4 regions of the Bacillus sp. 41-22 genome follow, and region 3 is predicted to be linked to each of the others. Evidence: riboswitches for the same ligand, from Rfam matches in the RefSeq annotation. Region 3 holds a riboswitch; each other region holds the start of a gene.
The links. A riboswitch is a leader RNA that binds a small molecule or an ion and turns the genes downstream of it on or off. The one in region 3 is predicted to bind lysine.
Positions count from the first base shown of each region.

Region 1: linked by a shared signal. The riboswitch ahead of lysA (diaminopimelate decarboxylase) and the one ahead of LCF45_RS04355 (amino acid permease) in region 3 are both predicted to bind lysine.
Region 2: linked by a shared signal. The riboswitch ahead of LCF45_RS14910 (amino acid permease) and the one ahead of LCF45_RS04355 (amino acid permease) in region 3 are both predicted to bind lysine.
Region 4: linked by a shared signal. The riboswitch ahead of LCF45_RS08975 (aspartate kinase) and the one ahead of LCF45_RS04355 (amino acid permease) in region 3 are both predicted to bind lysine.

Region 1 covers NZ_CP084035.1:1,407,923-1,413,497, reverse strand. The annotation lists gene lysA (diaminopimelate decarboxylase) at 3-1,319, opposite strand; lysine riboswitch at 1,500-1,681, opposite strand; gene LCF45_RS07230 (DUF3888 domain-containing protein) at 1,771-2,166, opposite strand; gene LCF45_RS07225 (LTA synthase family protein) at 2,420-4,306, shown strand; gene pssA (CDP-diacylglycerol--serine O-phosphatidyltransferase) at 4,489-5,190, shown strand; gene LCF45_RS07215 (2-hydroxyacid dehydrogenase family protein) at 5,223-5,575, opposite strand, start outside.
Region 2 covers NZ_CP084035.1:2,907,659-2,913,233, forward strand. The annotation lists gene LCF45_RS14895 (VOC family protein) at 1-199, opposite strand, end outside; gene LCF45_RS14900 (sulfite exporter TauE/SafE family protein) at 407-1,309, shown strand; gene LCF45_RS14905 (GNAT family N-acetyltransferase) at 1,350-1,799, opposite strand; lysine riboswitch at 2,184-2,376, shown strand; gene LCF45_RS14910 (amino acid permease) at 2,489-3,955, shown strand; gene LCF45_RS14915 (iron-sulfur cluster biosynthesis family protein) at 4,070-4,375, shown strand; gene LCF45_RS14920 (DNA alkylation repair protein) at 4,409-5,179, shown strand; gene LCF45_RS14925 (DUF2716 domain-containing protein) at 5,277-5,575, opposite strand, start outside.
Region 3 covers NZ_CP084035.1:844,070-849,644, forward strand. The annotation lists gene LCF45_RS04340 (hypothetical protein) at 1-200, opposite strand, end outside; gene LCF45_RS04345 (type 1 glutamine amidotransferase domain-containing protein) at 422-937, opposite strand; gene LCF45_RS04350 (ABC transporter permease) at 1,220-2,419, opposite strand; gene LCF45_RS04355 (amino acid permease) at 2,480-3,904, opposite strand; lysine riboswitch at 4,051-4,232, opposite strand; gene gapN (NADP-dependent glyceraldehyde-3-phosphate dehydrogenase) at 4,410-5,575, opposite strand, start outside.
Region 4 covers NZ_CP084035.1:1,741,215-1,746,789, reverse strand. The annotation lists gene LCF45_RS08990 (YndJ family protein) at 1-105, opposite strand, end outside; gene LCF45_RS08985 (DUF4166 domain-containing protein) at 111-722, opposite strand; gene LCF45_RS08980 (DoxX-like family protein) at 727-1,635, opposite strand; lysine riboswitch at 1,828-2,014, shown strand; gene LCF45_RS08975 (aspartate kinase) at 2,216-3,445, shown strand; gene LCF45_RS08970 (VOC family protein) at 3,802-4,254, shown strand; gene LCF45_RS08965 (RNA-guided endonuclease TnpB family protein) at 4,971-5,575, opposite strand, start outside.

The DNA of each region.
Region 1 (5,575 bases), 560 kb from region 3:
ATTCACACCAGCTCTTTAATACGTATGCGATCGTTCCCAATGATATTTTCATATGTTTCACGTTCTACGACAATTTGTGACGTCCCGCCTTTTGCAAAGACGACAGCTGGTCTACGAATACGATTATAATTATTCGCCATCGAGTACCCATATGCCCCCGTGCAAGAAATTGCTAGTAAATCAGAAGAAGCAACTTGCGGTAAGTTAATATCCCAAATCAGCATATCTCCACTTTCACAGCATTTCCCAGCAATCGAAACGAGTTCCTCATTCTCATCATTCCCTCGATTCGCCAACATCGCCTCATAACGGGCTCCGTATAGCGCTGGTCTTAAATTATCTGTCATTCCACCATCGACTGAAACATATTTCCGAATGCCAGGAATCTCTTTCACCGCTCCGACTGTATAAAGTGTTGTTCCAGCATCACCTACAATACTACGACCTGGTTCAATCCATATTTCTGGAAGCGGATATTCACATAATGTAAATTGTTCTCTTATCGTACTTGTTACAGCGTGCACATACGTTTCAAGTGTTAACGGTGTATCTGAATCCGTATAACGTATACCGAAACCTCCGCCCACATTTAATACTTTCATCACATAATGTGTTCGCTCTCTCACTTCTTCTAAAAATTGGCGGAGTACTTCAATTGCTCGAACAAATCCAGCCGTTTCAAATATTTGTGATCCGATGTGCGAGTGAATTCCTAGCACATTATAATTTGATTTTTGCAAGGCAAGCTCAATTGCTTGCATCGCTTGACCATTTGAAACACCAAATCCAAATTTCGAATCCTCTTGACCTGTTGTTATATATTCGTGTGTATGTGCCTCTACTCCAGGCGTTACACGGATTAATATGTTCACAAATTTCCCATGTTGCATTGCTAAATCATGTAAAATTTCTAATTCTAAGAAATTATCTACTACAAAACAACCGATATTCGCCTGAAGAGCCATAATCATTTCTTCTTCTGTTTTATTATTTCCGTGAAAATGAATACGCGATGCCGGAAAACCAGCTTGGAGCGCAGTATATAATTCTCCTCCAGAAACAACATCTAAAGACATATTCTCTTCACGAGCTACTCGGCACATCTCCATGCACAAGAACGCCTTGCTTGCATATGCTACTTGATAAGAGAAACCACTTTCTTTAAAAGCACGATGAAACGCGCGGCACTTTCCTCGAATAGACTCTTCATCGTATACATAAAGTGGTGTTCCGTATTGTTTTGCTAGCTGCGTCGTATCGCACCCACCAATTTCTAAGTGTCCTTGCCCATTGATTCGGCTTGTGCCGTGTAAATACATTTGAATTCCTCCCTTATTTCCTCTAAAACTCATAACCCCAATCTTCTATTCATTGCAGCACGCTTTTAGATAGACAAAAAACGCGCGGAACAATGTTCACACGCGTTTCTTATTAGGAAAAATATATATTGAAAAAATAAACGAGTTGTTATCTCCTCAAAATAAGAAACCGCATCAACATCTCCAAATAGCTCTTCATAAAATAAATCTTATGACAGTACTACATTTATTCAATGCAGTCCCAATATATGAATAAGATGGTTATTCTTATATTTCGGCAATAGTCCCTTTCAACCTATGATCACAGATTCCATTAAATCTCCCATAGCTTACTCTTTCCTATCGCGGCCTCTACCTTTGAGAGTAGATGAGGTAAGTCTATTTAATTTTCAAACATCTAATTGTTGCTATTAACAATACCAAAGGACCATTTTATTTGTCAAACAATTTTTTATATTGTTTTTTTACAGTTTAATTTCGTATCATTTGGTAAGCGCTTTACTGAAACCTTTGTCACTTCCCATTCGCCCTCTTCGTTATTAAATGTAATCGTTACCTTCTCAAATGGTGGAACAATTTTCCCACCAACCTGTTCATACTTCGTTACTTCAATACTCGCTTGAAATAAATATGTACCACTATACACTTTTTTTAAACTAATAATTTTAGGACATTGATAAGGCTTCAAGCTCCCATATTGTTTTTCAATTGACTTATTTATTTTTGGAAATAAAACAGAATAAAGGGCATCTTCCATAAGGGGTGCATCATATTGTGCTACCGACACACTCGGTGAAGCAAAAAGTATAACACTACTGCATACTATAAAATATAATAATTTTCGCATTATAACCTCCGTTTTATTACTCGATTCTTTTTGCGCACGATAATTATCATACATAGAAACTCCGTTTTATTGTCTCCCACTGCCCTTTTTCTACTCAATTATTATAAAAAAGCCCACAACTCTCTTTTATTTTCGTATAATGATACTCATAGTATAATAAACATAATAACAAAGGACTGTTCGTATATATAAAATGAGGCGCTAATCAAACCGGCTCACAAGAACCGTCATGCTTTTAGGAGAGGAGTATATTATGCTACAAAATCTGTTTCCAAAACTGCGATTTGCACTAGTTGCAGTCGTTTTATTATGGATAAAAACATATATTGTGTACAAGCTAGCATTTGATATTAGAATTGATAACTTCTTTGAAGAGTTTATGCTTTTTATTAACCCACTAGCTTCGTTACTTTTATTTTTTGGTTTCGCTTTACTTGCATCTAAGTACCGAAACCGAATTATTATTGTAATTAGTTTTATACTGTCATTTATTTTATTTGGAAATGCAATGTTTTACGGATTCTATAACGATTTTGTTACTTTCCCTGTTTTATTCCAAACAAATAATATGGCTGACTTAGGGACGAGTATAAAAGAACTCTTTACGTATAAAACATTACTTTTATTTGCAGACGCAATTATTTTAATGTTTATTTCGCGTAAATTTCCATCATTTGGTGATAAAACACCCCTTTCTCGCTCTGAGAAGCGAACTTTCTTTAGCGGTGTAACAGTATTATTAGCACTACAAATTGTTGTTTCAGTTATATATAAACCACAAATGTTCTCACGCTCGTTTGATCGTCAAACTGTCGTGAAAAATTTAGGGTTATACACATATCATCTATTTGATATTACACTTCAATCTAAGTCTTCAGCTGAGCGTGTATTTGCAAGTGGAGACGGGTTCTCTGAAATTAAAAACTATACAGACTCAAAAGATAAACAAGTTGATAAAAACTTATTTGGAGCTGCAAAGGGTAAAAATGTAATTTTAATTTCAATGGAATCTACACAAAGTTTTGTTATTAATAAAAAAATAAATGGAAAAGAGATTACTCCATTTTTAAATGAGTTTATTAAAGATAGTTTTTATTTCGATAACTTCTATCATCAAACGGGACAAGGTAAAACTTCTGATGCTGAATTTATCGTTGAAAATTCCCTTTATCCGTTAGACCGTGGTTCTGTATTCTTTACTCATGCAACAAATGAATACACTGCCACACCAGAACAATTAAAGAAATACGGATATTCTTCTGCTGTCTTCCATTCAAACGATAAAACGTTTTGGAATCGTGACGTAATGTATCCTGCGCTTGGATATGATCGTTACTTTAATTTAAATGATTACGTAGGAACGGAACAAATGTCTGTCGGTTGGGGATTAAAAGATAAAGAGTTCTTTGAGCAATCTATTCCAAAGTTAAAATCTTTACCACAACCGTTCTATACAAAATTTATTACGTTAACAAACCATTTTCCATTTCTTCTAAATCCAGAAGATCAATATGTTGATGAATTTAATTCCGAAAGTGGTGTTTTAAATCGCTACTTCCCAACCGTTCGTTACACGGATGAAGCTCTTAAATTATTTATTAAACAATTGAAAGACGAAGGACTATATGATAATTCCGTTATTGTCATTTATGGTGATCATTACGGCATTTCTGAAAACCATAATGCAGCTATGGCTCAGTTCCTTGGGAAAGACGCTATTACACCGTTTGATTCTATGCAATTACAACGCGTCCCTCTCATTATTCATGTGCCTGGCCAAGAAGGAAAAGTCATCTCTAAAGTATCTGGTCAAATTGATATTAAACCAACGTTACTTCATTTACTTGGTATTAAAACAAATCAATCCGTAGAATTTGGAACAGACTTATTTACGAAAGAAAAAGACCCTCTTATGGTAATGCGGGACGGCAGTTTTGTTTCGGAAGATTATGTTTATACAAAAAATATGTGCTATAAAAGAAGCACAGGTGAAGAAGCTGATTTAACACTATGTCAGCCTTATATTGAAAAAGCAAAAACAGAATTAAAATTATCCGACAAACTCATTTATGGAGATTTATTAAGATTTGATCCTAACAATCGATATAAAACCGGAACGATAACAACGAAATTTGAATAGTGTGGGAAGCAACTTCACAAAAGTTGCTTCCTTTTTTTACTTATTTTTCAAATTTCTCTTCTATACAATCTTTCACAAATTGGGAATTTTTTTCGTATGAGAAAGAAATTTATGGTATGATAAAATAAGTAAACTTTCATACACTAATTAAGAATTTATAACAGAAAGCAAGGGATCAGATTTTGTATAGAGCAGCTATTCCAAACTTATTTACGCTCGGGAATTTATATAGCGGATTTTTGTCAATCGGCTATGCATCTTTAGGATATTATAAATCAGCTGCTATTTTAGTACTGATCGGGATGATGTTAGATAGTCTTGATGGTCGTGTCGCTCGTTTATTACGCGTTGATTCACAAATGGGAAAAGAGCTTGATTCACTCGCGGATGTTGTAACATTTGGCGCAGCACCTGCTGTTTTAATGTATTACACATCTTTTTCCAACTACGGAATCATTGGACTATACATAGCGGGATTATTCCCTCTGTTCGGAGCATATCGCTTAGCACGATTTAATGTAACACCATCTTCTACTTCTATGAAATATTTCACTGGAGTTCCGATTACCGCAGCAGGAGGGCTTGTTGCTTTCTTAACATTATTTTCACATACCATTCCAAAAATCGTTCTCATTACCGTATTTGTAACGTTCGCATTTTTAATGGTGAGCCGTGTTCGTATCCCAAGTTTAAAAGATGTACCAATTCCACGATATAGCATAATTATTACACTATTTTTAGTTGGAATTATTATCACAATGTACCAAACAAGTTTTGGCAACATTTCTGTTTTCTTATTCATTGCTATTCCACTATACATTTTGTATATGTTATCTCAATTTATTAGACAAAGACCTTCTAAAAAAGCGAATAAAGAAAAATAAAAAAACCTTCCGTATTTCGGAAGGTTTCTTTTTTATTTTGTAACTAATACTTTTTGATTTACAGGTGTTACAGGTTCTTCACCATTTAATACAGCTAAAATATTTCTTACTGCCATTTCAGCCATTGCATCACGTGTTTCGAATGTTGCATTTCCTACGTGAGGAGCAAGCACCACATTCTTTAATCCTTTTAGCTCTTCTGTAATTTTCGGTTCAAATTCAAACACGTCAAGAGCTGCACCTTCAATTTCATTTGTTTTTAGTGCATGAGCAAGTGCAAATTCATGCATAATTGGTCCACGTGAAGCATTTACAATATATGCTGTTTTCTTCATCATTTTAAACTGTTCTTCATCAATCATATGATGTAATTTCGGATTATAAG
Region 2 (5,575 bases), 2.1 Mb from region 3:
CTGCTTCTTTCGCTTTTTCTTCATGCTGAACTGCTAAAAATTCTATATATGATAAATCAAAATAACATAAACTATTCCAAGTACCCCAAGTCGTATGCTCACCGCCTAATGCAGTATGAAATCCATGCTCCTGCATTTGTTTTGCTGCTTCTTCCGGTGTACAATGCACTGCGTGAACGAGATGATCAAATGCTAACATAGTCTTTCTCCCCTTTCTCTCCATCCTTTTATTGTATATTTTATTTTTCTTTCGTTCAATTCAAAAAACTTTAAAACCCAGTTGATTTATACGATTAATGTGTATTATAATAAAACAAATTTAATTATTGCTGATTGGAAAAACCAAAGGCACTTTTCTCATACGGGAAAAGTGTCTTTTTCATTTATTATTACAGGGGGATTATTTATGCAGAAATTAATTGTCTTTGCTATTATTGGATTTTTCGCTCAATTGATTGATGGCGCACTTGGTATGGCGTACGGGGTAACGTCTACCTCACTATTATTAATGTTTGGTATCGCACCAGCTGTAGCTTCCGCATCAGTTCATTTAGCTGAAGTCGTTACAACCGCCGCTTCTGGTGCATCTCATATCAAATTTGGAAACGTTGATAAATATACAGTTTCCAGACTTACATTACCAGGAGCAATTGGCGCATTTATTGGGGCATGTTTTTTAAGCAATTTACCTGGTGATGTAATTAAACCGTACATTTCCATATTTTTATTTACTTTAGGGGTTTATATTTTATTACGATTCATCATTCAAAAACAAATTGTTTCTTCAAATAAGCGTATGTCTGCTAAACAACTTGTACCACTTGGCTTATTCGCTGGATTCGTCGATTCAACTGGCGGCGGTGGTTGGGGGCCGATTACGACACCTGTTCTTCTTGCAAGAGGAAATGAAGCTAGAAAAGTTATTGGATCTGTAGATACGAGTGAATTTCCTGTTTCACTCGCTGCAACGATTGGCTTTTTCATTTCACTTGGCTGGGAACAAGTAAGCTGGGTTTGGGTATTTGCCCTCATGCTTGGTGGTATTGTTGCCGCACCAATCGCCGCATGGTTAGTACGCATCGTTCCTTCTCATTTACTTGGCGTACTCGTTGGCGGACTTATTATCTTTACGAATATACGTACACTGCTTACTACATTTAAAGTAGATCCAACTATTATTTCACTTTCTTACGTTGCAGTTGGTCTTGTCGTTATTATATCTATTTTTATTGCTGTTCGTAATCATTCCAATCGTTCTAACGTATCGACAGCCGGCTATCCGAAAGATCAAAAACAAATGCTACCATAATTAATAATAATACCGCCCGATTTACTTCGAGCGGTATTTTTTATTTTTCTATTTTCCAATTGACCATCGTTTCAGTACTATTTACTCTTTTCATATGTAATTTCTCTAAGACACGAATAGAGCTATAATTATCAAGGAGTGTCTCCGCTATAATCGTTTCCACTTCCCCTGTTTGAAAAGCCCATTTCATTAATTCACTAACTGCTTCTGTTGCATACCCTTTATTCCAATATTTCTCAATAAATCCGTAACCAATTTCTACCGTATGTTGCTCATTCGGTTTCCCTTTAAATCCTATATCACCTAGAACAACATCATCCTCTTTCCGAATAACATACCACGGTCCCCACGGTAATGAAGCCGCATCTCGTTTCATATTTTCTATATGTCCTACAATATGCGGACCACTATTGTATCCTTGATTATCCGCAATTTGAATCCATTCTTCTGTACACGGTACTATATATAATCTTTCCGTTTCTAATTTCATAATGATATCCCCTTTTCAATTAAACAATACCTCAATTTTATCAGAAATAAAAAGAATATTCATTCTATTTATCGAATTTATACTTATTCTTTGAAACGAATTTAAGGAATAATCCCCTTCTGATAGTTATGTCGAATTATATTTTCTGAATTTTCTTTTAATTTTAAAGGGTTTTTCAATATTTTTTGCGAAACATTTGTATAACAATTTTTTCTTTGCTTATTGCTACATAATAGTAGGTTCGGGTGGAGTTTTGCAAGCGTTTCCTATACAATAACCGATATTTTTTGACTTTTCCTAACAAAATTCCTTGCAATATATTCAGAAAGTCATTACAATTGCCATATATTAAATATCTTAGCAATATATAAATCCTCATCAATCCGATGAGGTAGAGGTTGCGACTTTTAAAAGTAAAATGGACGAGACACAGCGAATGTCACTGACTCCGTTTGAAAGGAAAAGTTGCCGAAGTTTATATTTCTTCTCTGGAAATATGAGCTGGGGCTGTTTCCGAAAGGAACAGAACTGTCACGTTTACAAAATTACCGTGTAAACGTGGTGTGCTATCTTAACGGAAGGGTATGATGGGGTGGTTATTTGTGAAACGTTCCGCCTAATTCCTTTGGCGGTTTTTTGTATTTTTCTCCCCCGCTCCTTCCTAACCTACAAGAAAAGGAGTGTTGAACATGAATAGCGCAACAAATCAATCTACCTCTAAAACGCAAACTACACAAGGACAAGGTGAATTAAAACGCGGATTAAAATCTCGTCACCTTACGATGATTTCTCTCGGTGGTACAATCGGTACCGGATTATTTCTTGCCAGTGGTGGTGTTATCCATTCAGCTGGTCCTGGCGGTGCATTAGTCGCATATGCCGCAATTGGAATTATGGTTTATTTTTTAATGACAAGCTTAGCAGAACTCGCGGCTTACATGCCTGTTACTGGATCTTTTAGTACTTATGCAACAAAATTTGTTGATCCATCACTTGGTTTTGCACTTGGATGGAACTATTGGTATAACTGGGCGATTACGATTGCAGCTGAACTAGCGGCCGTAACATTAATTATGAAATTTTGGTTCCCAGATACCCCTTCTCTTATTTGGAGTGGACTTTGTTTAGCTATTATTTTTCTCTTAAACTATTTATCTGTTAAAGGTTTTGGTGAATCTGAATATTGGTTCGCACTTATTAAAGTAGTTACTATTATTATCTTTTTAATTGTCGGTTTTATGATGATTTTTGGAATTATGGGCGGCGAATCTGTTGGCTTTAAAAACTTCACTGTTGCAGATGCACCATTTAATGGCGGCATCATGGCAATTATCGGTGTATTTATGGCTGCTGGTTTCTCATTCCAAGGAACTGAATTATTAGGAGTAGCTGCTGGTGAAACTGCTGATCCAGAACGCAATATTCCGAAAGCAATTCGTTCTATCTTTTGGCGCATTTTATTATTCTATATTTTAGCAATTCTCGTTATCGGTTTATTAATTCCTTATACGACTGAAAGCCTTGCAGCAAGTGATGTTACAGTAAGTCCATTTACACTTGTATTTGAAAAAGCGGGCGTTGCCTTCGCTGCTTCTGTTATGAACGCTGTTATTTTAACTGCAGTACTTTCTGCTGGTAACTCTGGAATGTATGCATCAACTCGTATGCTTTGGGATTTAGCTCGCCAAGGAAAAGCACCAAAGTTCTTAGGGAAATTAGATAGCCGCGGTGTACCTGTTAACGCATTAATCGCAACATCAGTAGTTGGTAGCGTCGCTTTCATCGCTTCTTTATTCGGTGACGGTGTTGTATACATTTGGTTATTAAATGCTTCTGGGATGTCAGGATTTATTGCTTGGGTAGGGATTGCTATTAGTCATTACCGTTTCCGTAAAGCCTATATTGCACAAGGGAAAGATTTGAAAGATTTACCATATCAAGCGAAATGGTTCCCGTTCGGTCCAATCTTTGCATTTACACTTTGTGTTATTGTTATTTTAGGTCAAAACTACGGAGCATTTACAGGAGCATCTATCGACTGGAACGGTGTACTCGTTTCTTACATCGGTTTACCACTCTTCTTAGTACTATGGTTAGGTTATAAATTTACTAAGAAAACGAAAGTCATTCCACTTGATAAATGTGAACTGAAATAAAGTAAAACGAGCAAACAAAATTGTTTGCTCGTTTTTTTAATGCAATGCTTCTCCCTTCCCTATTTCTCCTGTTTTTGCAATAATAGAGGAAATATAAATAAAGGTTGGGATTACATGAACATTCGTATTACTGATGAAGCAAAAGCAGCTATACATAGACTAGTACGTGAAGACAAAAAGATCATTCGCATTAGAGGAACTATGACAAACTCTTGCAGTATTTTCGTTGATGTCGATTTAATTTGGGATACATATAATGCGGATGATGTTGTATATGAAGATGCGGAGCTTATCGTACAAATGGATTCATTCACGACAGATTACACTGGTGATACGGTGAAACTTGATTATAAGACGACAGGTTTTAGTATTACGACTCCTAGTGAGACTTTGGTGTATGGATTGTCGATTAAAAAATAAACATTGTTTTTATCCGACCAATGGGGTGAAAAAATGGGCAAATATGTTCCGTTAAAATTTTTATTTAACAAAGAATTAGCAGAAAAAATGGCTGATTCTATTTGTAAACACGATCCTAATTTCTCTAAAAGAAACTTTGTATCTACCGTAACATATAAAGTTGAAAATTTAGAGTTAAAGCAACGTATAGAAGTAATAGCAGATGAATTACACAATGCATTACAAAAAGATTTTAATGAAGCAATACATATATTACTGAAAACATTAGGACCAGAAAATACAACAGAAGTCGGCACATTTACAAAGGGTTATATGTATATGCCTATCGCAAAATACGTTGAAAAATATGGGCTTAACGATTTTGACTCCTCATTCAACGCAATGTATGAAATAACAAAAAGAAATACTGCTGAATATGCCATTCGTCCTTATCTTGAAAAATACCATGAAGAAACCTTGGACATATTGCAGCAATGGTTACGTGATGAAAACAGCCACATTAGAAGATTAGCTTCAGAAGGTACTAGGCCAAGACTTCCTTGGGCAAAAAAAATAGGAGCTTTGAAAGGTGACTTCAGAAATAATTTAAAGCTTCTTGAGCCATTAATGAATGACCCTTCTAATTATGTTCAAAAATCTGTAGCCAATCACATTAATGATATTACGAAAGAAGATAAAGAACTCGTTTTTCGATGGTTGCGAGAATTACTCGATAAAAACCATCCTGTTAATCCTTGGATTATGAAACATGGATTAAGAACGGTGATAAAAAATGGCACTTTACCAAAAGATTTTTGTTTTTAAGTATTTGTAAAGAAAGCAACAATCTATATGAAAACAGCTAATAATAAAAACGTTTATACTTCATTTGGAAGTATAAACGTTTTTTCTCTTTTAAACATTAACCCTGCCTTAAAATCTTATGAAACATTTCCGGTTTATGTTGATCAAAAGCATCTATTAATTCTTTTCCAAATATCGTTATACTCTCCTCCCACGGATGCCCTAAATACCCCCACTTAAAGTCCTTCTGAATAAAGAAATAGTAATCTCCAGTTGGAAAAATCGGGATTGTCCACTCATCAAATTCATTTCTATCGAACTTTAAATGTGAATTTACCCAGTAACATTCATGTTGCCAATCAAGTGCCATTATATATTCATTCGATACTGTATTCTCTTTAAAAACTAGTAATGCTT
Region 3 (5,575 bases):
AACGGATCAACTTCAGCTAAATCAGGATTGGCGTTAGGGTTTGTTAATAAGGTTTTCAGCTCACCTACTTCTGAGAGAGCGACGAGAATATAACCACTAATAAGGACGATGAGTCCGATGACCCGTAATGTTTGCAATTTAATGTCACGGCTATTTTCTTCTGAGTTGTTTTGGGGCGTTGCAGGCGGATTGTTGTTCATAATAGAGCTCCTATCTTTTTTATTTATATGTGTAAAATCATTATTTAACTTATGGATAGGAATTGTATAGTCATTTTCACTATATGAGAACTGCCTATGAAAAGTGATTAGAAATTTTGGGACGAGAAAAGAGGCTGTCTCAAAAAATCATTAAAGATGAAGAAATGTTTCATATGGTGTTAATTTTGTTTTTTACAAATAAAAAGGTTAACCTCTAATAACTACCCTAATATACGCAATGATTCTTCAATAAACACTGGGATGTCCTCCGGTTGTCTACTTGTTACTAGCTGATGTTGGCATACAACCACTTCTTTATCATGAAAATTTCCACCGGCATTTTTCAAATCGACCTCAATGGATTTATATCCAGTCACATCGCGTCCTTCAAGTGCTTGTGCAGTGATGAGTAATTGGGGGCCGTGACAAATAGCAAAAACAGGTTTTTTCGCATCCATAAATGCTTTGCTAAAGCGAACAAAACGTTCATCTGCACGAAGTATATCTGGGGAAAATCCGCCTGGTATAAAGAGGGCATCAAAGTTCTCTGGAGAAACATCATCAATACTTTTATCAATTACGACTTCACTTTTTCCTTGTTTACCGTGTACCGTTTTACCTTTTTCCATTTCAATAGTTGTTAATTCGTATCCCTTTTGATTAAAAGCTTCTACTGGCTCTGTGTATTCTGTGTCCTCGAAATAATCCGTTATTAAAATAGCAATTTTTTTACTCATTGCAATCAGCTCCTTATATTATATAATCGGTTCCAGAATCGTCCTTGAGCAACGCCTTTTATAAAGTGAAACTTTAATTCATATTTTTTCATTCCCTCCAGTTCCTTTGCCCTGTTAATTTAATAACTACCCTTTTTATTAGGACGTAAACATGTATTATCGTTTTTGTATGTAAAAATCATAAAATATCGGTTGTTTCAATGATTCTTGTTTGAGGAAGAAAAATAAAAAAGCCAAGGAGATAATTTATTTTCTCCTTGGCTTTTAAGATAATTCTTTTCGTTAAAACGAAGAAACGCGTTGCTTCGTTTTTGGTACAATAATAAATTTGATCCAGATTAACCCGATAATCATAATGATAAGACTATGTGAAAATTGCCCTGTGGCAATGAGTATAACACTTGAAAATACAATGAGTTGAATACTTAGCAATATGAAAATTAAGCTAAGAAATTGACTCATTCGTTCTTCAGTATCAATTGGATATAATGCTACAATAATATTTCCTGAAAAATATTTCCACAGGGAACGGAGCTGCATAGAAATCATATATAGGACGATATAAGCGATAGCACCTTTTACATATATATTCGGAATAAAATATAGAGCGAAAGCACCGATCAACCCTAAGCGAATATATATACCGAAATAATCATTACCGCGTAAAAATGCTAGTGTATGTAAATAGAAGAAAGTTGCTCGTTTTTTATGTAATAAAGGTTCAATCCAATTTGTAAGCCATTTTCTTTTATTTACTTGCTTATTCAGTTGCGGAACATCGGTGAAAATGCTAGCAAATTGATAGAAACGAACGTCCATTTTTTCTTCTTGTTCGATTATGTAATCCCACGGTATTCGTTTTGTAGGTTGTTTCTTCGTGTATAGAAGCAGGAAAGCAAGAAGTAAGAGTAGTCCGCCTAACACGATCACATTTGCAGTATAAAACAGCATGTAAATGATCAGGGCGTTACAAGCAATGCGAATGATAAACCATATGCTTTTTTCATAACTATCACGCCACATCCAATGTATGTATATGTTCCAGCCCTTTAGAATCATTAAAATTATAAAGATTGTACATAAGAAAGGTACGGTTAGTTGTAATGATTGCATGGCAAGCGGTACGATAACAAGGAACGTAAATATAAGCGGGAAAAGCTGAATGATGTAATTATATAGAAGAGATTTTTTAAAATAAGATGTTAATTTCTCTTCTAATGCAAGTAAATAGACAGCGTCCGGTTTTTGAATAAATGTGCGAACTTGGCATCTCGTTATAATGAGTGTAAGTACGATCGTGATGAGTAATAAAGATATTCCTTTAGAAGGATCCGTTTTAAGAAACTTAGCGTAATAATATGCACCTACACATGAGACGAAGATGAAGCTATATAGTAAACCGTTAATCATACGTGCAAAGTATGTGATGGCATTTTGAATATGTTGTTGAAAGCGAGAGCTCCATAGTGATTCGATTGACATGTTTTTCACCTCTTTTTTCTATTATATATGTTTTATAAAGTAAAAAACGAGCAAATTGCGTTACGCAACTTGCTCGTTTTTCTTTTCTTTATTTTTTTTCTGATCACGATTCATTAATGGATAGAAGGCAAAGCCAATTCCGAATAAACCAATTCCGAGAAGAAATGTTTTTATATCGGATGCGCCGGTTTTAATAACCCATAGTGCATAGCAAAGTGCGATAACTGCAACTACACCATCCATAATTCTTGAACCCATTTCATTCTTATATGTTTCACCAGTTGCGACTAGTTTTAACTGGAAGATTGGTGAAACGAGATATGGAATGAGGTAGGCCAGTGTTGATACGGTAATAACGAATGTATAAGCTTCCGCAATTGTTCCTGATAATGTTGAGAATAAGAACACTTGCGACATAATGTTTGTTAATCGTAGTGAATGAATTGGACTTCCTTTTTTATTCGTTTTTGCGAAGAAGGAAGGGAAGAAACCTTCTTTTGCTGCTTGATAAGGTACTTCTGAGCTTAATAAAATCCAGCCTAATATTGAACCGAATAGGGAAGTAAGAGCAAGTAATGCCATAAGTTTCCCGCCGCCATGACCCATTGCAGCGTTTAATGCATCTGCTAATGGACGTTCAGAAGCTTGTAATTTATCAACGTGAAGTACACCCATTGTTAAAATTGTAATTCCTAAGTAAATTGCAACTGTGATAAGTAATCCTGCAACAGTTGCGCGTTTTACCGTTTTTGGAGAGGTAGCTCGGTTTGATAAAAGAACGGCTGATTCAATCCCGATAAATGCCCAAAGTGTTGTAAGAGCAGCTAAGTTTACTTGTGAAAGTAGACCGTGTGATACGCCTTCTTTATCGATCATTGGTGTGTACCATTGTCCAAACTTTGAAGCTTCGAACGCAAATAACGTAACGACGATGAATAGAAGGAATCCAGTCACTTTCGTTGTTGTTGCTAAGAAGTTTAGCTTCCCAGCTCCGCTTACACCGTTTGTTAAAATTAAATGTGTTCCCCAAAGTAAGACAGAACAAATAGTAAATGTAATTAGTTTTCCAACTTCTATATTGAAAGAGCCAATTGAAAATAGTAGTCGTGTATCTTTCATAATTGGGAAGAAGAGCGATAAATATCCCGCGAAAGATGTAATAATGGCAACGTTACTTGCCCAGTTTGCAACCCAATATCCCCATACCATGCTGAAACCAGCCATTTTCTTTCTTTTTGGTGTTGAGAATAAAGCATATGCATGACTTTGTGGTCCTGTCGTTAAATCAGGACGACGAATTGCTAAATTACCGAAAACAAGAGCTAGCATTAAAACACCAAACCCTGTTGTTAACCAAGCTAAAGTGACACCGAGTGGGCTTGCTGTTTGTGCTAACGTACTTGGCACCATGAAAATACCAGCGCCAACCATGTTACCGACAACGAAAGCTGTTAATACCCAAAAGCCCCATTTTTTTTGTTGCATAGAAAATACCTCCAAAGTTAGTATAACCAAGTCAAGCGAGGAGATATGTATGTCTTCCTGATAAGGAAGAGAAGGTCCAAACAAAACAAAAAAAGCACGTAATCTGCCGCTACATGCTTTCTATCTTATAAGAAACCCACGACATACCTCTCGATAGCTCTCCACAAACGAAACGTTTGTGACAGTTCTGCACTTATTAAATGCAGACCCAGCAAGCGTGTATGGTGGACACGACTTACTTCGGCAATCATTCCTTTCTCATTTCTTCATCAATGCCACTACATCTCCTGAAATGATACTCTTAATGACTGCAACCTCTACCTCACCGAGATACGAATGAGGATTTATGTATTAAATTAACATGTTTAAGAGTAACAAATGTATTTTTATACGTCAATGGATATAGTAATAATCAGATTATAGAGAAGAATTCGTTATTAGGTCCTGGAGGGTTTTAACTAAAAAGCAGCTGACCTAAATATTAGATCAGCTGCTACATATAAGATTAAACTAAGTTTAATACAGTTACTTTTTCACGTGTCATAGACTCAAGGCTCTTATGAATACCTTGTGCGCCCATACCTGAACCTTTTATACCGATGAATGGGAAGTGGTCAGGACCGCGCTCTGTGCGTCCGTTAATTTGAACAGAACCAGTGTCGATTTTGTTAGCAATTGCAAATGCTTTGTTAATGTCTTTTGTGAAGACACTTGCTTGTAGACCGAACTCTGATTTGTTAGCAATCTCAATTGCTTGCTCATCTGAAGAAACACGGATGATTGGAAGGATTGGGCCGAATGGCTCTTCCCAAGCAACTTTCATTTCTTCTGTTACGTGGTCGATTAATGTTGGGTAAATTAAGTTACGCTCACGTTTGTTACCGATAACGATTGTTGCACCTTTTTCTACAGCATCATCAACTAAGCCTTGAACGAAGTCAGCAGATTTGTCGTCGATTAATGGGACGATTGTGCTGTCTTGTTCTGGAGATCCAACTGATAATTTAGCTACTTGCGCTTTTAATAATCCAACAAGCTCGTCCGCTACGTTTTCGTGTACAAGTACACGTTTAATAGCTGTACAACGTTGACCAGAGTAAGAGAATGCACCGCTTACGATATGGTTTGCAGCATCTTGTAAGTCAGCATCTTCACGAACGATACCAGGGTCTTTACCACCAAGTTCTAATACAAGGGGAATCATTGCAGCTTTTTTCGCTAAATGTTTACCTGTGTTTGTACCACCTGTGAACGATACCATATTGATACCTTCGTGTTCTACTAAGTAGTCACCAATTACAGAACCGCGTCCTGTAGCTACGTTTACAAGTCCTTTTGGAAGGCCAGCTTTATGAAGTGCTTCAACCATTTTAATACCACTAATTGCACCTTGAGTTGCTGGTTTGAAAATAACAGCGTTACCCATAATTAATGCTGGTGCAAGTTTTGCAGCAGATAAGTTTACTGGGTAGTTAAATGGTGCGATTGCTAATACAACACCAAGTGGTGCGCGTTGGATAATCGCAAGTTTAGATTTCGTTCCGCCAGGGAAGCTATCGCCCATCATGCTTTCTCCGTGCATATGAAGAGCTTCTTCAATAGTGTAACGAATGAAGTCAGCTGTACGAACAACTTCTTTTTTCGCATCTTTATATCCTTTACCGACTTCTT
Region 4 (5,575 bases), 900 kb from region 3:
TAACAAAATAGATAATAAAATAATTGCTTCAACTGGGTTTACATTTGACCACTCATATATTAGAAAAATAATATAGCAATCAAGCCCAAATAGTATATTTTTCATAACGTTTATTCCCTTTCCACAAATGTTCCCTTATATGAAAATAACGAACCAATTAACGGATTACGTACTTGTACATGAATTCGAAAACATTGCAGTGCATCATCATAACTTTCAACAATTTTTGCCTCTCCGTATAAAAATCTAGGTAACGGTATTTTTCTTCCAAACATAAAAAACCATTGTTTCTTTGAAGAAATATGCATCCCGCCTTTTTCATCAATATAAAAATTCAATGTAGAAACGAGTAAATGTGGCTCACCAAAATAATCTACAATTTCATTATTCTCTTCATCCAACTGCATAACAGCGTTAAAATATCTTTTCTTATTATGAAAATAAAAAGTACGATTCCACCGTACAAACTCATTTCCATGTTCATCTCGCTCAGCGGTATTATGTATCACAAACGGAACTTTTTGCCCTCGCTCAGAGAAAAACATTCGAAACTTCGATGTAATTTTTAATATTAATTTAACGAAAAAAGATCCTCCATAAATTTCATCCATTTCCCCTTCCCCAATAAAGCTATTTTCCTTTGTTATCGCATATCGTTCCTGCAATTTTGGATGAAGCTTTTTATAAGAATCCCCTAATAATCTTTCATAAATATTAACCATATACTTATCCCTTTCTCGTCCTCTTGCAATTTTTTGCGCTTGGCAAATTAGTGCTATTTATATAACCGACAATCGATAACCCTATTAGAAGAAAATTTAATGTAATCGGATTAAACGGTTGCGTAAAACTAGCGATATTCGTCGATCCTGCCGCTAATGTTAAAACTATCAACAATATAATATGCAATATAAATAGTTTTCGCTTTTGAAGTGGCAATAGCCACATAACACCCCATATTATTTCTAAAAATCCAACTATTTTAAGTATAAAAATACTACTTTCATTCGATCCGATTAGTGCAGAAAGCATCTTTACTTCTTCTGAATGAGTAAACATCAATTTCGGTACAATCCCTTGATATAACCATACGAAAGCAAATAAAAAGCAAACTAGCCAATACGTCATCGTTCTTCTAATTAGCAACTTAGGATGAAGTCCCTTTTCTAACCATAATTTTAAAGCATCAAAACTCCATGCTGTCGCCCAACCTAATAGTGGACGAAAAACATATAAATCTATCACATTTCCTATACGACCAAATCTCGTATCATAATCATATTGCGTTTCAAAATGAATATGTTCTTCATTCGGTGTATACTTCCAATAACCACGCCCTATTTGTATAAGTGATAATTGATTGTCTGTCCAAAATTTTAAAGAGGAAATGCGTTCTCCAGTTTCTTTTCTTATTTCACCTATCGATTCCCCTTCTCCGGCTATTTCAAGTCCAAATCCGATCTTTGTTTTATATAAAAACTTCTGTGGTTCTCCCTCTTTTTTTTCTAAATACGAAATCTCAGTAAAACGAGCATCCCACTCTGTATGTATATCAGGCTCTTGTGTATATGCCCATAGTTTCTCCATTGTTGTGTTCATTTCTGTGGCTACATAAATAGGCTTTTTCTTCCCCATCCTTCCACCTCCCATGCGCTATATTTTCAATGTACATGCAATGAATCGATTTTGCTACATTTTTCACAAACTAATTTAATAAAAAGATAGAATTTCAAAAAAATACAAAAAACACTTGATTCCCTGAAAAATTTAAATTATTATAAAACAAATGTTACCAACAACTTCATAAATCATACACTCTCGCCTAAAACGTGAGATAGAGGTTGCAACGCTTATAAGTATTCTAAAGGAGACACAGAGATGTCTATGATTTTAGAGGAAAGGAAGTGTTGCCGAAATTGATAAATTTCTCTGCATTTATCAATTGGGGCTGTTTTCGAATAGAAACAGAACTGTCATATGTACAGACGTGTACGTATGAAGAGCTATCTACAAAAAAGAGATATCATTTTTATGATATTCCTTTTTTGGCGGTTTTTTTATTAGCTCCGTTTTCTGTTTCCCTTTTCCTGTAACAGCACCATCCTCACTTATTTGAGATGGTGTTTTTTGTTTTTCTCTCTGGTAACTACAGGAATATTGGGATTTGTATATGTCCTAACCTATTCTTAAAAATGGACGAAAGAAGGAATTCGTAATGGAAACGATTGTACAAAAATTTGGCGGTACTTCTGTCGGAAGCGTCGAACGCATTCAACATGTAGCAAATTTAATTATTGAAGAATATGAACGAGGACATAGTATTGTCTCTGTCGTTTCAGCAATGGGAAAAAGTACGGATAAACTTGTAGCACTTGCTAACGCTATTACTGAAAATCCAAGTAAACGTGAAATGGATATGCTCCTATCTACAGGAGAACAAGTAACTATTTCATTATTAACAATAGCACTACAAACAAAAGGTTATAACGCGATTTCATTAACAGGATGGCAAGCTGGTATTACGACAGAATCTGTACATAGTAGTGCACGGATTACTGACATTAACACCACTCGTATTCAGTCTCACCTTACTGAAGGCACGATTGTTATAGTAGCTGGTTTCCAAGGAATAAGTGAAGAAAATGAAATTACCACACTTGGTCGTGGTGGCTCCGATACGACTGCTGTCGCATTAGCTGCTGCATTAAAAGCAAAAAAATGTGATATTTATACGGATGTGACCGGCGTATATACGACTGATCCACGAGTTGTACAAGATGCTTATAAATTAGATGAAATTTCTTATGACGAAATGTTAGAGCTTGCCAACCTCGGTGCTGGCGTATTACACCCACGCGCTGTTGAATTTGCTAAAAATCATAATGTAATTTTAGAAGTTCGCTCAAGTATGGAACAAGAAAACGGAACAATTGTAAGGGGAGAATGTAACATGGAACAACAATCAATCGTTAAAGGTATTGCATTTGAGGATAATATTACACGTGTCACAATTAAAGGATTAGAACAAGGTGCACTTTCAACAGTTTTCTCTACATTAGCAGCAGCACATATTAATGTAGATATTATTATTCAAAGTATTACAAATGAAGGAACTGTTCACCTCTCCTTCTCAATCCATTCTAATGATTTAAGAGAAACATTAGAAGTATTGGAACAAAATCAAGAAGCACTTCACTATGAATCTGTAGAACATGAAAATCATTTAGCAAAAGTATCAATTGTAGGATCTGGTATGGTATCTAACCCAGGAGTTGCTGCGAATATGTTCACTACTTTAAAAGAAGAAGATATTCATATTAAAATGGTAAGTACATCAGAAATTAAAGTATCTGTCGTTATTGACCGTCTTCATTTAGTAACGGGTGTTGAAGCACTTCATCAATCATTTATGGCGAAAATTGAACCTTTAGTGCAAATGATTTAATTTCCACCAGTAAAACTTACAACAAATTATACGAATCTATTTCCTTCCTATATAAATAGAAATAGGGTGGGAATATTTTGCGGGGAAGTCGAAGTTCTTTTATCAAATAGCAACTACAGTATCAAATTCTTGAAACTACTTGAAATGATAGTATTCACGAAATAAAGTTCGCGTATATTTCAATAGTAGAAAGTTTACGAAGTGTTTTTTGTTAATAAGTTGTTATATGACATACCCGAAAACACCTTGTCACATTTTCCTACACTGTGACAAGGTGTTTTTTGTTTAGAAGAGATTCTAGTATAATTATGAGGATAATTAGATAATAAATTTATACATATAAGGAGATAAAGACAATGACAAAAAACAAATTACTAAGAATGGACAATATCAGCATCGTTGTAGAATCTCTTGATAACGCAATCTCTTTCTTCGAGGAGATTGGCTTGAATCTCGAAGGGCGAGCTACTGTTGAAGGTGAATGGGCTGGTCGCGTAACTGGACTCGGTTCTCAGTGCGTAGAGATTGCTATGATGGTTACGCCAGATGGTCACAGCCGAATTGAACTTTCGCGATTTCTCACCCCACCTACTATAGCAGATCACCGGACAGCTCCTGTAAACGCCCTCGGTTATCTGCGCGTCATGTTCACCGTCGAGGACATTGACGAAATGGTATCCAGACTTACTAAGCATGGTGCTCAGCTCGTTGGAGAAGTAGTTCAGTATGAGAACTCGTATCGACTCTGCTACATTCGTGGAACCGAAGGAATTCTAATCGGTTTGGCGGAAGAAATCGGTAACAAATAATTAAGTAATTTTTTATAAAAAATTATTGGCTTTGCCAAACAGAATTTCATTATCAATTAAACCATATTTTTAACCACGTCCTAACTTTAGAACGTGGTTATGCTTGTTTGAGCTTTTAAAAATGTATTTTCATTTTACACATAGATTTCAAGACTCTATCCAAATCGTTCTTTAACATATTATCAACATCCCAAAATCATTATAAAATAATTTAATTATTCATTTTATCCTTTCCTAGGAAATATAACTGACTCTTCTCATTTTATATCTTATCGCTCTTTCCCATGAAAAAACGCTCTATATTCATTCAAAATAACTTTCTTCACATCCGAGTAAAATACCATCATGAATAGTGCAACTCCTAATACAACCACCTGTATTTTTTCGTAATCAATGAATGCAATTATAATTAGCAAACCAAATCCAATGTCAACTACCCCCACTGAGTTGAAACGTTTCAGTGGGGGCTTGAGTTAGAACGCTAGGTCTTCTCGTCTATCGCTAGATAGTTTGACGCTCTAGAATTCATGCCACCTTACAGTAACACCCCAAGTATCTTTTTGGTTGGTACTAGAAACGAACAATCGTTTCCCCACTTGCACCACCCTTTCGAAAAAGAGCAATTCTTCCTTGTGGAAGAAGCCACCACTCAGATGACTCCGGCGTGTGCTACAAGCCCCGACAAGTCGAGTACACATGGATGGTTGACGCACCCACTAAGCTATGCACGAAGCAACAGCCTTACGTTTTTGCACTTCTAATAGAATCGGCGTTTTCACTTTGAGATTGTCATCCAATTCTACAACTCTCGATTTTTCCAATGTATTCAATGCACCATTAATATCAGCATGAATACATTTCCCTGCTTTACTTTGGTACAGACCACGAGTGATCCGTTTGCCACTAAAGCGATAATGCGTCCTATCATCCTTATCCCAAACTGGAACCCTATCTTTATCAAGAAAACTAGCTTTTGAAGTATAGCTTTCTTCTTGTTTTAAAAATCGGATGCCTTCTTTTATACATTTATTCTCAATTGCTGCAATCAGTTTATGAAATGGGATTTGAACAAATTTTTGATTATTCTTTTTTCCCATATCAGATTTTTGTTTCCAACCAGCGTTATACCCTACGACAACAGTATCTATGTTGAATGCTTTCACTTTTTCGAACAACAAGCCTACAGTTTGTGAAATGTAACCATTTATTTGTCTTTCCCGTTTATGCCAAAGTGCAGCCATTTTGTTCGTTACAACTCGTTTAGAAAGTCCATTTTCCATGTTTTTCAGTTGTAGATTACGTATCATTTTATTGAAGTACT